2 regions of the Romboutsia sp. 1001713B170131_170501_G6 genome follow, and region 1 is predicted to be linked to the other one. Evidence: riboswitches for the same ligand, from Rfam matches in the RefSeq annotation. Region 1 holds a riboswitch; the other holds the start of a gene.
What was found. Region 1 has a riboswitch for S-adenosylmethionine ahead of I4U89_RS11155 (Na+/H+ antiporter NhaC family protein). Riboswitches for the same ligand answer to the same signal wherever they lie in the genome.
Positions count from the first base shown of each region.

Region 2: linked by a shared signal. The riboswitch ahead of I4U89_RS10395 (O-acetylhomoserine aminocarboxypropyltransferase/cysteine synthase family protein) and the one ahead of I4U89_RS11155 (Na+/H+ antiporter NhaC family protein) in region 1 are both predicted to bind S-adenosylmethionine.

Region 1 covers NZ_JADPFC010000004.1:221,855-230,808, forward strand. Annotated here, with positions in the region: gene wecB (non-hydrolyzing UDP-N-acetylglucosamine 2-epimerase) at 1-647, opposite strand, end outside; gene I4U89_RS11125 (DUF4397 domain-containing protein) at 889-1,503, opposite strand; gene I4U89_RS11130 (carbon-nitrogen hydrolase family protein) at 1,675-2,517, shown strand; gene I4U89_RS11135 (hypothetical protein) at 2,561-3,064, opposite strand; gene I4U89_RS11140 (YgjV family protein) at 3,279-3,515, opposite strand; gene I4U89_RS11145 (L,D-transpeptidase family protein) at 3,574-3,963, opposite strand; gene I4U89_RS11150 (hypothetical protein) at 4,077-4,220, opposite strand; gene I4U89_RS11155 (Na+/H+ antiporter NhaC family protein) at 4,278-5,597, opposite strand; SAM riboswitch class I at 5,718-5,816, opposite strand; gene I4U89_RS11160 (hypothetical protein) at 5,996-6,331, opposite strand; gene I4U89_RS11165 (YtxH domain-containing protein) at 6,352-6,720, opposite strand; gene I4U89_RS11170 (hypothetical protein) at 6,975-7,523, shown strand; gene I4U89_RS11175 (deoxycytidylate deaminase) at 7,696-8,232, opposite strand; gene I4U89_RS11180 (hypothetical protein) at 8,608-8,954, opposite strand, start outside.
Region 2 covers NZ_JADPFC010000004.1:61,158-70,111, forward strand. Annotated here, with positions in the region: gene I4U89_RS10370 (MATE family efflux transporter) at 1-557, opposite strand, end outside; gene I4U89_RS10375 (DMT family transporter) at 790-1,662, opposite strand; gene I4U89_RS10380 (hypothetical protein) at 1,747-2,871, opposite strand; gene I4U89_RS10385 (EcsC family protein) at 3,012-3,800, opposite strand; gene I4U89_RS10390 (homoserine O-acetyltransferase/O-succinyltransferase family protein) at 4,117-4,653, opposite strand; gene I4U89_RS10395 (O-acetylhomoserine aminocarboxypropyltransferase/cysteine synthase family protein) at 4,655-5,926, opposite strand; SAM riboswitch class I at 5,983-6,086, opposite strand; gene I4U89_RS10400 (hypothetical protein) at 6,270-6,827, opposite strand; gene I4U89_RS10405 (hypothetical protein) at 7,064-7,663, shown strand; gene I4U89_RS10410 (L-lactate dehydrogenase) at 7,981-8,934, shown strand.

The sequences.
Region 1 (8,954 bases):
ATATTCTTCATGTTGTCACCTAGATTTTCTCTTCTGTGACATGTTAGAAGTATCATTCTGTTTTTTCCTATTTTATCAGTTATTTCACTTTTATATTCCTTATCTATAGTGATTTTTAATGCATCTATTGCAGTATTTCCAGTTATATATATAGTTTTAGGGTCTTTTCCTTCTTTTATCAAATTTTCCTTTGACTTTTCTGTTGGTGCAAAATGTATATCAGCTATAACAGATGTTAACTGTCTATTTAACTCTTCCGGAAAAGGAGAATATTTATTATAAGTTCTTAAACCTGCCTCAACATGTCCTACTTTAACTTGATTATAAAAAGCAACTAAAGATGATATAAACGTTGTAGTTGTATCTCCATGTACAAGTATTAGATCTGGTTTTACTTCTTTTATAACCTTGTCTAAACCCTTCATTATATTCATGCTTATTTGAGATAGAGATTGATTTGACTTCATAATATTTAGATCATAACTTGGCTTTATATTAAATGTGTCTAGAACTTGATCTAGCATTTCTCTATGCTGTGCTGTTACACAAACTATAGACTCTATATTGTCTCTAGATTCCAACTCTTTAACTAAAGGTGCCATTTTTATAGCTTCAGGCCTAGTTCCAAATATAGTCATTACTTTCATTTATTTCACCCCTTTATATTAGTAATAACTTGTCTTTACATTATTAGTATCTCTACTATATTACATTAACCATAATATTATGTCAAAGTTTACCGTTATTTATTATTTTTATAACATACTATTTATTTAATTTTTATACTTCTAAATTTTTTATCTATTATAAATTAAGCATACCCTTAAATTATTGATACATAAAAGAGTATGCTTATCTTATTTTTGTGATTCATATAGCTAAAATCATCTATCTACATAAATAAGTATTCCCATCAACCGATTGTATAGCACCTAATCTATTTGATTGATCAATTACGTATATAGTATATATTCTATCTGGGTTTAATTTAACCCTTAATGGAAGAACTACGTTTTTACTTTCACCTATTGCTATTTTTACATTATAAGTTCCTGGGCTTACATCTACATAACTAGTTCCTTCTCTAAATCCAATATCTTCAAAGAAAGTCTCTCCATTTACTAATAAATCTACCGCTGGTGTATTTGGTGATAAATGTATAACTCTAAATGTAGAATATTCGCTTGATGGTTGTTTTTCTGCATAGTCTTTTATAACTAATAAAGATAAATCATTTAAGTCTCCTGTCGCTGACACTGTATACATCTGTCCTTCATCTACTTCAAACATTTGATTTATAACTGGATTTTCACTAGTTCCAACTAAGTATATACCTACCGTATGTTCTCCTTCTTCTAACTCTACATACTCTGTAAATTCCATAAAATCTAAACCGCTAAATACAAGTGTTCCGTCAACATAAACATCTACTTCTCCTATTTGTGGAGCTGCATGAAGTACTCTAACTAAAGACTTTCCTTCTTTTATTTGTAAACAATCCATTTTAAATCCCCCTTGATGACAATATTCATTCTTTATATAATATGTGTCCATTATTTTATTTGTTACTGTATAAGTTGATTTCATATCTTCTCATTTTTTTAATGCAATATTTTTATAGATAAACTATTATTAAAATATAAAGATGCTACATTAAAACTTAATTAAATTGAGGTGATTGTTATAAAAACTTTAGTTATACAAATAGATGTTAATTCTAATAAGTTAAAGAATATATCTAATATAGAGAGATATATAAATTTAGCTATTAATAAATCTAAGATAGACTTGGTTATACTTCCTGAAATGTTTTGCTGTCCTTATGATAATGATAATTTCCCTGTTTATTGTGAAGTAGAAGGAGGAAATCTTTATAATATTTTATCTAATATAGCAAAAAAATATAATATATATTTGGTAGCTGGGTCCATTCCCGAAAAGGATAATAGTAAAATATATAATACCTCTTATGTTTTTGATCGATTTGGAAATAAGATAGCAAAACATAGAAAAATACATCTATTTGATATTTCTATAGATAAAGGTCAAAAATTTTTAGAATCCGATACATTATCCTCTGGAAATGATGTCACAGTATTTGATACTGAATTTGGAAAAATTGGTCTTTGTATTTGTTATGATTTTAGATTTTTTGAGATATGCAAAATAATGGTTGATAAAGGCGCTAAAGCTATAATAGTTCCTGCATCATTTAACATGACTACAGGACCTATTCATTGGGAACTGCTGTTTAAATCTAGAGCTGTTGATAATCAGGTTTACACAATAGGATGTTCTTCTTCTCGAAACAATAATTCTTCTTATATTTCTTACGGAAACTCTATTTTGGTTTCCCCATTTGGAGAAGTTTTAAATAGATTAGATGAAAAAGAAGGCTACTTTATAGCAGATATTGACTTTTCATATGTTGAAAAAATAAGAAATGAACTACCTTTATTAAAGCACCGTAGGAATGATTTGTATAATATATCATATAAAGATAATTCTAAATCATAAATTTATTTTAATATATTACCTTAATTAATCTTACCTATAATTATTATACTAAGCTTCTATCTTTGTAAAAATCTAATATATAGTTAATAATAGCTATCAACTTACTTCCTACTTCTATATCTTCATCACTTGCTAACCTTATATATATTCTTAACGCTTCCCAAAGCTTTTCTTTATCTAGATCTTCATTGCTTATATTATGAAGATCTCTTATTACTTCTATAAGATTTATTTTTTTACTTTTATCTATTGTGTCATGATTTTTAATATAATCTATTGAAGATCCTATTAATTTAGTTAATTTATTTTTATATTCTCTTATACTTAATTCTTTTTTGTATCCTACTAACTCTTTCATTAATTTTTCTAAATCAGATTTTGAGTAATTCCATACTCTCCCGTCATATTTTTTTATATTTTCTATATATGAATCATATTTATCTATTAGTTCTTCTAATCCTATAACTATTTCTAAATAGTTATTTTCTTCAATTAAGTTTTTACATCTATTTATATCCTTATCAATCTCTCTTATTGTTTTATTCACATTTAGTCCTCTTTTCTATTTTAATTATAATTTTTATTATTTATATAATATATCAATTTACTTAGTTAATAAACATCTTTTATTTTACTGTGATCACTTACCATTATAACTTTTTAATGTTTTAGTTTATATAATCTATTAATATACAAAAAAAATTACTTTTAACAAAAATAGCGTAGATAAAATATCTACGCTATTAAAAATATTTTGTACTTTAATTTTTTTCTTTATATTTATAAATATTATATAAATTATATATATTTATAATAATTATAAGTGCATTAGATATAGCTACTGGGTATGCTTTTACATATAATCCATAAACTACAAATAAAAAACATCCTATAGAATTTATAATTCTAAGCTTTACTATAGATGTCATCGTTAATGATATAACTATAAATAAAGATGCTGAATATCCAATCCATTCAATAGGGTCAAAGCTAATCATAAAATTATCTCCTTTTTATTTCTTATAATTATTATTTGATATTTATATTTTTATATAACTATTTTATTATTATAGTAGTGTTAGTAGGTATATTATCATACATCCATTTAGCATTTTCTGTAGCTAATCTTATGCATCCCATACTTATAGCTACTCCAAGCCTATCATCTATTACATAAAGTCCCTTAGGATCATATAGTATTGAGTGGTAATAGTAATCATCTACTATATTCATTGCATATTTTGCTGAACTTTTTCCTACAGTACTACTCCAAGTGTACAGTATCTTAAATCTATCATTCTCTTTTTTCAATATATAGGTAAGTTTATCCTTAGTAGATGTAATTATAATATAATCTGTATCGCTAGTTATATTATTCTCATTTACAAACTCTTCCATATTTATATCAAACTTGCTGTAATCTATTTGTCTATAGTATCTATTCATAAATAATATTTCACCTTCTCATAATAATATTTATTATAAATATGATAATTCTAAGCTTTATGTGATATTTCAGTAAGTATTCAAATAAAAAAGTGAAGCTTTAAACTTCACTTTTAAGTATTATTATGTTTCATATACTTATATGTTTTAACTATACATCTAGCTTGATTTATAGTATATACTGATATTTCATAGGATGATGTTATTATAAAAGTCGATACTACTCCTACTAAGAAATCATAGTCTCCTAATGCCATAATCTCCTCCAGTACTGCTTTTATTATATTATATGAAACTATAATTTTATAGTTACATTAAGCTGCTTCTTTTTTCCTTTTATTAGCTTTATTTAAGTTTGGTACACCAAATGTTATAGCTATTATTCCACAAGCTAACATTAACCAAGGATAATGTAGATATTTAATTAGTTCAACAGGAGATATTCCTACCATTCCTGCAGCTGTTAATACTTGTGCACCATATGGAACTATACCTTGCCAACAAGATGAGAATATATCTAGTATACTTGCAGTTTTTCTATTATCTATCTCAAACTTTGTAGCTATATCTTTTGCAAGTGGCCCTGCTGTTACTATTGCTATAGTGTTGTTTGCTGTACATAAATCCACTATACTTACTAATGCTGCTATACCAAACTCTGCACCTTTTTTAGTTTTTATTTTACTGCTTATAAAATTAAGTATAAAGTCTATTCCTCCATTTAATTTGATAAGCTCTACAAGTCCTCCAATGATTATAACAAGTAAACATAATTCATACATTCCTGCTATACCACCTGATATAGCTTCTATAAATCCAAATAATCCAAATGAATTTGTAAACACTCCTATACCACCTGCAAATACTACTCCAAAACTAAGTAAAACAAATACATTTACTCCACATAAAGCTCCTACTAAAACTCCTAAATATGGTAAAACTTTTATGAAATCATAACTATAATTTTCTCTACCACCTAAACTATACCCTGATGTTATAACAGCTAGTAATATAGCAGTTATAATAGCTGCTGGTAAAACTATTAAGAAATTTACTCTAAATTTATCTTTTAATTCACATCCTTGAGTTTTGGTTGCTGCTATTGTAGTGTCTGATATCATAGATAAATTATCTCCAAACATAGCTCCACCTACAACAGCTCCTATTACTAAGGGTGCTGGTATTCCTGTTTTAGCTGCAATTCCTATACCTATTGGCCCAAGTGCTGCTATTGTTCCCATTGATGTTCCCATAGATATAGATATAAAGCATCCTATTACAAATAACCCTGATACTAAAAGATTAGGAGGAAGAATTGATAAACTTAAATTAACAGTTGAGTCAACACCTCCCATTGCCTTAGCTACACTTGAAAAAGAACCTGCAAGTATAAATATCATAATCATAGATATTATATCTATATTACCTGCGCCTTTACAAAATACTTCTATCTTTTCTCCTAAGCTAACTTTTCTATTAAGAGAAAATCCTACTATAGTTGCTATTATAAATGCTACTATTGCTGGCATTTTATAAAAATCCCCAGTTATTACTCCGCTACCTAAAAATACTACTAAAAATACACCCAGTGGTAATAATCCTAATACACTACCTTTTTTTACTTCTTCTTTCATAACATACCTCCCTTTATATTAAAACTTCTAAAGAGTATAATTTTAATTAATTTAAATATAACTGATATTTTTTAATAAAAAAAACCTGAGATAACTCAGGCTTTGACAGCAAAAATTATACTCTCATCTTTCAGCTTACGCTGCAGGATTTAGCACCCGTATAATAATACTGGTTGCTGGGCTTCATCGGGCCAGTCCCTCCGCCACTCTTGATAAGAATTATTTAATTATTTATATAATAGTTAATTTTCACAATTTTGTCAATATTATTTTTAATTATTTTAATAAACTTTATTATAAATTATATATATTAATTTTTTATACATTTTAGTTTTCTATTATATGTTAGTAAATAAAAAAGTCATAATTAAATTATGATTTAATTATGACTTTTATGACTATTTATTAATAAATACAGATTTTAATATATTTAATATTTCGGTAAATATTTCAACATTAGATTTTACATTTTCTTTAGCTACTATTATATCTGCTGTTACATCTGTTGCAACTTCAGAAACGTCTTTTACATTTTCACTAATATCGCTGATATTATCAACTAAATTAGGTAATTTACCTACTACTGTATGTATGTTATCAGAATTTATTGATACTACTTTATTAATATTTTTAATAAATTCATTAATATTTTTTAAAGTTATTATTAAAAATATTAATGCCCCTATACCTAGTAATGCTAGTATTATATATATTACATTTAAATCTATGTACATAATGTTATTCTCCATAGCAATTATTCTTTATCCTTAGATTCTTCTGGAGCTTGTAATAATTCTACAACCTTTGTATCCACTACGTCTTCATTATCTTTCTTTTTATTATCTAAATACTCTTTTATTCTTCTCTTAGATTCATTTACATTTGTAGTAAACTTTTCTTTTGTTTTAGCAGCCTTTTCACTTACATTTTTATTTATATCTTTGGCTGTATTTTTTATATCTTCTCTAGTTTCTTTTCCTGACTTAGGAGCTAATAAAACTCCACCTAGTATTCCTGTTATAGCACCTGTTGCAACACCTAGTGTAGCTATTTTTACTTTTTTATTTCTTTCTTGTATTTTCTTAGCTCTCTTCTTTTCTTCTATCTTCTTTGCTAAACTCATGATCATCACTCCTATTGTTAATTTATTATATTGTAACATTTCTTACCATTTTTTTGAAGATACGATTTTTTTCAACAAAATATTGTTATCTTATAATACATATATACCTAAATTAGTAAACTTTAAAACAAAATAATTTATTTTTCTATTTATTTTTTAATATTTTATCTAAATTAAATTTTATAAATTAAATTTACATTTTATTTATACATATGCACATAATAATATAATAATTATGGAAGGTAGGAATTGCTATGAAATACAAAAATATTAAGAAATTTAATATATTACTTTACATTATTTATGTTTTCTCTATAATATTTTTTCTATTTAGCAAAGAATATGGAAAAAGCGGAATTAGCTTAATTTCACTTATAATTACTTTCGTACTTACTAAAGCTTATTTAAAAAACTTAGCTATACTTGATTACTCATTGTACATAATTGGAAACATTTTTATATTATCTTCTTTTTTGCTAGGTTCATGTTATAGACTTTATGATATAATCCCATTTTATGATGATTTTCTTCATTTTTGGTCTGGATTTATATCTGTTAAAATTGGTTTTAATATATTAAAAAATACTAGTTGTAAAATTAATAAATTTTTAATATGCATGATTCTGTTCTTCTTTGCTATGGGTATATCAGCAATTTGTGAAATATGTGAATACTTATTAGATGTTTTATTTAAGATGAGTACGCAATCTGGTGGTTTAAAAGATACCATGATGGATTTGATAGATGCTTCATGTGGTGCTTTTTTTATGATTATATATTATTATAGAAAATATTTAAGGTAATATATTATATTAAACCAAATACTCTCATCTAAAATAACAAAGCTACTTAACATATGTTAAGTAGCTTTGTTTATATTTAATATATCTTTTTGCAATAATCATTGTTGACTGTAAATAAACGATGAATTAATAGATATTATACTATAAAAAGCAAATTGCTTAACCTAGACTTTTAATAACTTCTTGGTTTACTTAAAAATTCTTGAACACGTAAATTTTCTTTTACAACTTTAGCTTCTTGTTCTTCTTGTTCTTGTTTTAATGCGTCTTCATATTTAATGTATTCTATTCCTGCTTCTTCAAATAGCTGTTGTCCTAAGCCTGTAGGATACTCCCCTTTAAATATTACTTTTTTTATTCCTGCTTGAATGATAGCTATTGAGCAAAATACACAAGGTTGAGTTGTAGCATACAGCGTGGCTCCTTCACAGCTTATTCCATGTTTAGCACATTGTATTATAGCATTTGCTTCAGCATGTCCAGCTCGACATAGTTCTAAGCCTTGCCCCGAAGGTATACCTCTTTTTTTTCTCTCACAATAGCCGATATCTGAACAGTGAATAGTTCCAGCAGGGCTTCCATTATAGCCTGTAGCTATAATTTGCTTTCCTTTTATAATTACAGCTCCTACTTGCCTTGAAACACACGTACTTCTAACTTTACTGTCTTCAGCTATATCCATTGCCCACTCTGTAAATAATTTTCTCATATGATATGCTCCTTTTGTTCATTTATTATTTATAAATACCTTTATGTGTCAAAAAATCCTATAACCTTAATTAAATCTAATAATTGTACCCGCATCTATGAAATTTTTTTATTTTCTTAAAATCATCTTAACTCACATGTCATTATTTTTTCAAGAGTTATTATAAATTTGTAATATTTAACTACTTATTTAACATAAATGTATATAATATATTTTTTTAGTAATAATATTACTATCCCTTTAATCATACTCCTTAGTCATTAATTTTATATAGCTTTATTTTTCAGTTTATTATCTAAAAAAGACAGAAATAAATTCTGTCTTTTTTAATGTAAAAATAGCCCTTAAGCATCTACTTAAAGGCATAATATATATTTATATAACATAAAGTTTTGAGATTATCTTATCGTATTTACCTCTAGCTAAGCAAATACCACCTGCATACTTTATATATTCTTCTTCGCTAAGTTTTCCTTCTTCAACTTCACTAAATCTATCAATAATATTAGAATTATCTAAAAGGTCTTCTACACTTTCTAATATACAAATTAGATTTATCTTAAACCCATCTGAGTTTAGCTTTCTTTCTTGTTTTTCTTCTTTTAAATACACTACTTCATGTTCTTTATCTAACGTAACTTTTACGAAATCTGAAAGTCTCTTTTCTGTTGGTAATAATACTGAATATTTTTCCATATCTAAAAATATTTCATACAATTCTT
Region 2 (8,954 bases), 160 kb from region 1:
AGTATAAGTATTGGGTCTAGTATAATATTTGTTATAAGACCTACTGCATTTATTTTAAATGGAGTTTTACTATTACCCATTCCATTAAATATGGCTGTAAATACTGGATTTATAAAGTAAAATACCATTCCTAATGCAATTATGTATAAATATATTCTAGACATGCCTATAACTTTTATATCTCCTAATCTAAAAAATTCTATTAATCCTTTATTAAACACTATTAAAAATAAAGTATACAATGTTGATAGTATAATGTTTATTTCTATAGCTGATTTTATATAAGATCTCGTTTTATCAATATTTCCTTCACCGATACTTTGTGCAACTTTAACTTCTCCACCAATTTTTGATATCATTACAAATGCCATAGCTAACCAAGGAAAAAATCCTGCTGTTCCAACCGCTGCAACTGCACTACTACCAGCTTTACCAACCCATATCATATCTATCATGTTATAAGCCATTTGTATAAATGATGTCCCCATTATAGGAAGTGCTAATTTTATTAATTTGTCAAGTATCCTACCATTAGTTAAATCTATTCTATTTTCCAACATTTGCACCCCGTTTCCTTATTGTTTATTTTGAAATGTCTTCTATAAATATACTTATATCTAAAAAGCATACTCATAAAATTGTATCAGAATTTTTTAATTTTTCAATATTTTTATTTCATTTTCAAATAATTTTTATATTGTATAAAATTTTAATTTTTTCTTAAATTTTAATAAAATATTAAGTTAATAATTTTAATATAATAAAAGAGGAGAATAATCTCCTCTTAATTTAACCAAGTTTATCAAGTTTTTTATTGTATCTAAACATATAAAATGATGCACTAAATATTATAAAGTATCCAAATACACTAAAATTATCTGGGAATACATTAAATAATACTACACTTATTATTGCAGAAAATATTATATTAGAATAATCAAATATAGATATCTCTTTAGCTGGTGCATATTTGTAAGCCCAAGTTACACCAAATTGACCTACAGTCGCAAATACTCCTGCAAGAAGTAAATACATAAACTGCGCTAAACTCATTGGCTCATAAGTCATAATCATTATCGGAAATATTACAACTAATGAGAATAAAGAAAAGTAAAATACTACAGTTGCTCCATTTTCTTTTTTACCTAATACCCTAAGACAAGTATATGCCGATGCCGCGCATAAAGCACCTGCTACACCCACAAGTGATGGTAACATTTCTAAATCAAATGTTGGCTTTATTATAAATAATGCTCCTACAAATGCCACTAATACAGCAGCTATTTGATTAGTTTTTATCTTTTCTTTTAAAAATAACGCAGAAAATATTATAACAAAGAACGGACTTAACTTATTTAACATATTAGCATCTGATAACACCATTCTATCTATTGCATAATAATTAAATATTATACCAAGTGTCCCAAATGCTGATCTTAAGTTTAATATTTTTCTATTTTCCTTACTTCCAAAATAACTTTGTTTTGCTTTTGTAACCATTATAAACGCTACTATACAAGAAACTAAGTTTCTAAAAAACGTCTTTTGAAAAGTTGGTAAGTCTCCTGCTAATTTTATAAAAGCTGACATCATAGCAAATCCAAATGCCGAAACTATTATACATATTATGCCTTTACTTCTATTGCTTAACTCTGTCTGCACAATATACCTCCTATGTAATTCTTATATTTATCTTTTGTATGCAATTATTTATTATATATTAAAAAAAACTATCTAGCTAGCTTTTTATATAACCTCACAATTATAGTCCCACGTTACGTTACCTATGTTTATATTATATAAATCATATTCTTCTTCAAAAAAAGTCAACAATATCATTTTACCTTCAAATGATCCTAAACCTCCATTTATATCCATTCTCTTAAAAATTTTTTTAGCAAATACTCTGCCAGTGGCATCTTTTAACTCAATCTTAAAATTATTAATATCCTTAATAGTATCTTCTGTTAAATTTAGTAAATATCCATTAAGGTATAAAGTATTTTTTTCTTCAAATAAATTATTTACTATTAAATTCATACTATCTTTTTTTACCTTAAACTCTCTTGCAGAATAAATACTATTTCTATTTAAATAGCTACCTTCTAAGCCTTGAAATGCATAATTATTAATATCTTTTTTAGTAGTAAATTTATTATATCTTTGTCTTTTTCTGTAATTATAATCGGTAAGTAATAATCCTTTATATATATTTTTTATATTTGAATCTATTAAATTACTATAAGTTTGTATAATACCTAATGTATCTGCATTAGATATTCCAACTACTCTTTGTTGTATTAATAGTTCATAATAATTGTTATAAATTTGCTTTATAAAAAAAATTCCATTTGGCGGATCTACATATGCATCAACTGCATTTTTAAGCTTACCATTAGGTAAATATAAATACTCTAGATATTCTTTTTCTTTTGATGAAATATCTATTGTATATTTTTTCTTTCCACAACTTACGCTTACCTTATAATCATCTTTGAAAGTTGCGATACAATTATTATTTTTATAAAATATATCTTGGTTAAATATTTCTATTAATTTCCCATCTTCATATTTATATATAACACCAATTTCAAATCCTCCAGAACCTCCAAATCCGCCTCTAACCATTATTTCTGATTTATTATCTCCTGTAAAATCTCCTAAAAATAATTGCATATTATAACCAGAATATTTGATTTTAACAGTAATAGGATCACTATCTTCTGGCTTTAAAGTAAGTTCTATATTATCTACATAGGAGATTCCTTCAAAAGGATATACTCCTACTAATATTACCTCATCTTTTGAGTTTTCTTTACTTATATTCCCATAACTACTATCTATTAAAACTTTCTTTGTAGGGCTTTCCATGGCTTATCCTCCCTAAACTATTTTACTTTCTAGTTATAATATCTTATGAGATTTTATATATTAATGTTATATTTAATATATATATTATAAACTTATACAAATTAATATCCTAGCCAAATTACTTGGCATATATTATAAAGTTATTTTATTTTATTAATAAAATTTTTATATTTTGTATATATAAAGTTTTCCTTCTTAACCGCATAATCTTTATCATCTAATATTCTCATATGATAAGCATATATTGCATACTCACCTAATTTGTCTACTAATTTATTGTTTACATATGCACCAACAAAAGCACCTATTCCTGGCACTAACTGAAATAACTTTGCTAAATCAATATAATCTCTATACTCTTGTTGAAAGCTTCTCCAATCAAATTCATTAATATTATCAGATAACTTATGTTTAAAATCATCAAAGCATTCCATATTTTCAAATACATAGTTTACATGCTCTTTACTTGAAAAAGCAAGCTGAAATATATTTAATATATATAATCTTTCTTTATAATCATTTGTATCAAATCCATATATACTAGCAATTTCATAAATAAGCTTTATTTTTATACTAAGAAGTAGTGGAAAGTCACATAGCCCTATAAATATGCCTCCCGCCCCTGTTCCAGCACCTTCTATCATAGCAGTTCTCTTATAAATTTTTATCTTTTCAAGAGCTAAATTATCTCTTTCTTCTAAAGATATATCTAGTATAGGTTTTTTAGTAGTATAATTAGACCCAAATAAAACCATCTTAGTCATATTTTTTATAGCTACAGTTAAGATTTCGTGATACTTTTGAGGTAAAACGGAATTTATTTTATTTTGAGTTTCTTTTGATGCTTTATCTATTATAGATGGCTTTTTTCGTATTTTCTTTTTCCATTTTTTTAATTCTTTTAGTTTAATATCATTATAATTTTGCATTTTTTCACCTATTTAAAATTTATATTAACTATTTATATAATATATTTATTATACGTATAAATTTTTAATTTTACCATTTACTTATATTATCTTTTAATTTTATAATTTAATCCATAGCTTTTATAAGCTCATAACACTTATTTATATTTCCAAATTAAACAAGCTAGTTATCTAACTAGCTTGTTTAATTTCATATTAAATTATATTAATCCAATTGTTGTATATCCTAATACTTTGTTCCACCTACTCTGCACTTATTCCTTTGTTTGTATCACCTTCAATAAAATAATTTTTAGATATATCTATAGATAACTTTTTATTTATATCCCTTATATACTCCAAATATCTTCTTATCAAGTATATCTTTATTTATTCCATATATATGATTTAAACAAGCCTGTGCTCCCCAACATATACTTAACATACTTTTTAGGTTTTTAATAGAATAATCAAATATATCATTTAATTCATATATATATTTAACCTGCTTGAAATCTATTTTTTCAATAGGAGCTCCTGTAACTATAAGTCCATCTAAATCATCTTTTATTTCATCAAATGTATAATAATTTTTCATCAAATATAGTCTATTACAATTTTTGCATATGTGCGTTTTAAGCCTTATAAATTTTATATTTATATCCTCATTCATTTTTGAAAATAACTCTAATAAATGAATTTTTGTTTCTACTTTATTAGGCATAAGATTTAATATACCTATAGTTTTATAATGAGAGCTCATCTTATCTAAACTAGATTTTCTATATAACTTTTTATTATAGATTTTATTTTCTATTATACAGTTATCTATAAACTTAGCTCCATTTATTTTTTTACAAAGATATACAGTCATATTATATTTCCTTAAGTGCTATATCAAAGTCATTTATTAGGTCATCTATATCTTCTATTCCAACAGATACTCTAATCATCTCTAAACTAACTCCACACTTTATCTTATCTTCATAAGATAGCTGGCTATGAGTTGTGCTAGCAGGATGAAGTACTGATGTTTTATTAAATCCAAGATGTATTGCTAAATCTACTAATTTTAAAGATTTTATAAAAGTCTTGGCTTCATTTATTCCACCATTTATACCAAATGTTAGTATTCCACTTCCACCTTTTAAGTAAGTTTTTACTTTCTTATAGTCCGCTCTACTTTCTAAGTACGGATAGTTTACCCAGCTTACTTTTTCATGATTTTCTAGATACTTTGCTAATACTAAAGCATTTTTACTATGCTTTTTCATTCTAAGGTGCAGAGTTTCCACTCCTAGATTACTTAAAAATGCATTAAAAGGGCTCATGGTACTACCTAAATCTCTAAGCATTGATGCTCTTAACTTTGTTATATATGCACTTTCCCTAAATTCTTCAACATATTTAATATCATGACAGCTAACATCTCCATCGCATAATAATGGATATTTCCCATTATCCCAGTTAAAATTTCCACAATCAACAACTATTCCTCCAAGTGCCACTGCATGACCATCTATATATTTTGATGTAGAGTGTATAACTATATTTGCACCAAAATTTATAGGATTACATAAATAGGTACTTGCTACTGTATTATCAACTATAAAAGGGATATCTCCTTTTTTAGCTATTTCACTAAATTTCTTAAAATCTAATATATCTAGCCCTGGATTTCCTATAGTTTCTCCATATATAGCTTTAGTATTTTCATCTACTAACGATAGTATATATTCTTTATCATCATTGTTTGATACAAACTTTGTTTCTATTCCAAAATTTCTAAGAGTTATATTAAATAAATTATAAGTTCCACCATATAATGATGATACTGATATTATGTTGTCTCCACTTTTACATATATTTAAAATAGCTAAAAGTATCGCCGATTGTCCTGAACTAACCGCTACTGCTCCAACTCCACCTTCAAGACATGTTATTTTTTCTTCAAAGTTTTCTACTGTTGGATTACTTATCCTACTATACATATGACCATCTACTTTTAAGTCAAATATATCTGCTACTAAATCTGGATCTTCATATTTGAAAGTCGTACTTTGAACTAAAGGATACACCATAGGTTCTCCAACATTAGGCTTATATCCACCTCTTACACATAAAGTATCTTTGTTATAATTTTTCATAAAAAAAGCCCCCTTTTATTTAGGAAGCCTTTTATTAACGCAACAAATCAATATACCTTTTATCTCTCAGGAAAACTCCTGCAGGATTTAGCACAATTCTAACTAAGTTAGCTGTTGCCAGGCTTCATAGGGCCAGTCCCTCCACCATTCTTAATAAAAGACTTTCTATTTATTTTTTATTATTTAATAAGTATTATATATTATAATTCTCAAAATTATGATTTGATAAATTAGTTTATATATATTTATTTATGTGTACATATTTATAAAAAAATTTATACTATAATTTACCCCTTTTGCTTAATTGTTGATTACTTAAAATTCTTATATAATAAAAGTATATCTAATTTTGAGTTTTTACTACATATTTATTTCTAACCTCTTTAGGTAGTATATTCCATACATAAACTGCTAAAGAGAAATCTAACATACTGTGTATTATAGTTCCAACCCCTATTAAACCTATAACAGATACTAAAAAACCTTGATTGTAAAATCCTTCAGAAAGGTTTGATGAAAAATAAAAAGGTATAATTACTAAAACCTCTCCAATGGCATGAACTAATCCTATAAAAAATGAATATCCTAAAGAACTTTTTATGCTCTTTATAGAATCCCTATTTTTATTTAAGTAAATACATCCAACACTAACAAACAATAAGTGACTTAGTGCTCTAAGTACAATTGGTAATGGGAAACCTCCAAATAAAAAACCTATTGTGGTTCCAAGTGTTACAAATAGTGCAGTCTTTGATGATATAAACATAGCTATAAATATTGGTATATGACTAGCTAATGTAAAAGAGGCTGGTTCTAATATTATTTTAATTGGTGAAAACATTGGTATAATAATTCCCATTGCACATAAAAGTGCTGATAATACAATATTTTTAGTTCTCATATCTCTCCTCCAAATATGTTTTTTAATTTAATATATTTAATTCATGTTACAAGTGTCTTTACACATATATTTACAGTTTAGTAATTAAATTTATAATTGTCAAATACTTTTTTATATTTATTCATTTTATCTTACTTAAATATATAATTAATTTATTCATATTTATAATTTTTTAATATTGATAATATCAACTAATATGATATAATTTACATAAATTTTCAATAGGTGGCGATATTATGAATGAATATATTGGAATAGTCATAAGAAACCAAAATGATAAGTTTTTACTTTGTGATGGAAGTTTTTATATAAAAACTAGATTAGATTCTAATAAGGATGTTAAGGATATAATAAAAACTGAGATATATAATGTATTAGAAAAAGACATATTTAAGATAAGAAAGATTTATGAAGAAAAAATTATTCATAGATATGAAGAAATAACACTTTACTTAGTTGATGTTGGCGTTTATACCAATGACTACGATTTTATGTCAATAGACAAGTTAGTAAGTGAAATTATAAATTTTGATGATAAAAATTATTTTAATAAATATATATTAAAGCCTGAAGAATACTCTAGTCTAATCTCAACTACATTTACTTTACTTATGCTTGTTATTACAGTTAATATATTTCATTTACCACAATTTATACATAATATTTATTCGTATACTCTGGGTGGCTTTTCACTTATTTTCATATATATAATATTTAATAGGTACTTAAAACCAAAGTTAATAAAATCCTTAGCTTACTTCAAATTTAATGTTAAAATTGCTAACTATATAACATCATTTTTATTAATTATATATTGTATAATAACTTTATTTTAAATACTAGTTATTTATATATGAATCTATAATCAAATTTTAAGTAAAATATAGTACAAAATATGCTTTAACTTTATATAATTTAAGGATTTTTTATTCTTTTATTATCAATTTATTCTTTACTTTGTAAATATTCAGCAGTATAATAATGCCGAATACATCAAATTTATAATTAATTATAAAATAAATATATAATAATAATTTTATAATTAATGTAGACTTAACTAATAAATTTATAGGTTACTTATCTTATTTCTTAAGCCATACAAATAAATTCATTTCAAAACACTTTACAAAAGACAACTTTAGGAGGATGACTTATGTGTTTAAAATTGAGAAAAATAGCAATAGTAGGTACGGGACTAGTTGGGTCTAGTTGTGGATTTGCACTAGTTAATCAATGTGTATGTGATGAGCTTTTAATGATTGATATAAATGAAGAAAAAGCTAAAGGTGAAGCTTGGGATTTAACTCACGGAGTAGAATTTATGTCTCAAAGAACTAAAATAAGACAAGCAACATTTGCAGATTGTAGTGATGTTGATATTGTTATATTTACTGCAGGACCAGCACCTAAACAAGGTCAATCTAGACTTGACACTTTAGAAGTTAGTGCATCTATATGTAACTTAGCTATTAAGGAAATAATGAAATCAGGATTTGATGGTTTCTTTGTAGTTGCTTCAAATCCAGTTGATATAATTTCATATCATATATGGAAATTATCTGGATTGCCTAAAAACAGAATCATAGGAACAGGAACTACCATAGACTCATCAAGATTAAAAAACTTCTTATCTAAACATTTAGATGAAGTAGATACAAGATCTATACATGCATATTCTATGGGTGAACATGGAGATTCTCAAATGGTGCCTTGGTCAAATGTTAGCATTGCAGGTAAACCACTTTTAACCTTAATTGAGGAAAATGAAAAACTAAAAAAAGAAATAGATTTAGATTATTTAGTAGAAAAAACTGCTAAAGCTGGTTGGGAAGTATATAATAGAAAAGGTACCACTTACTATGGTATAGCTTCAGCAGTTGTTGGAATCATAAAATCAATATTTAGTGATGAAAGAAGAATATTACCAGTTTCAGCTTTACTTGAAGGTGAATATGGAGAGACAGATGTATATACAGGAGTCCCAACTATAATAGGTATAAATGGAGCTGAAAAAGTTATAGAAATTGATATGACTGAAGAAGAAAAAGCTAAGTTTAATAATTCAAATAATATACTAAGACAATATTTAAAAAGCATTGGATATTAATATAGTAAATATTGTTTAAA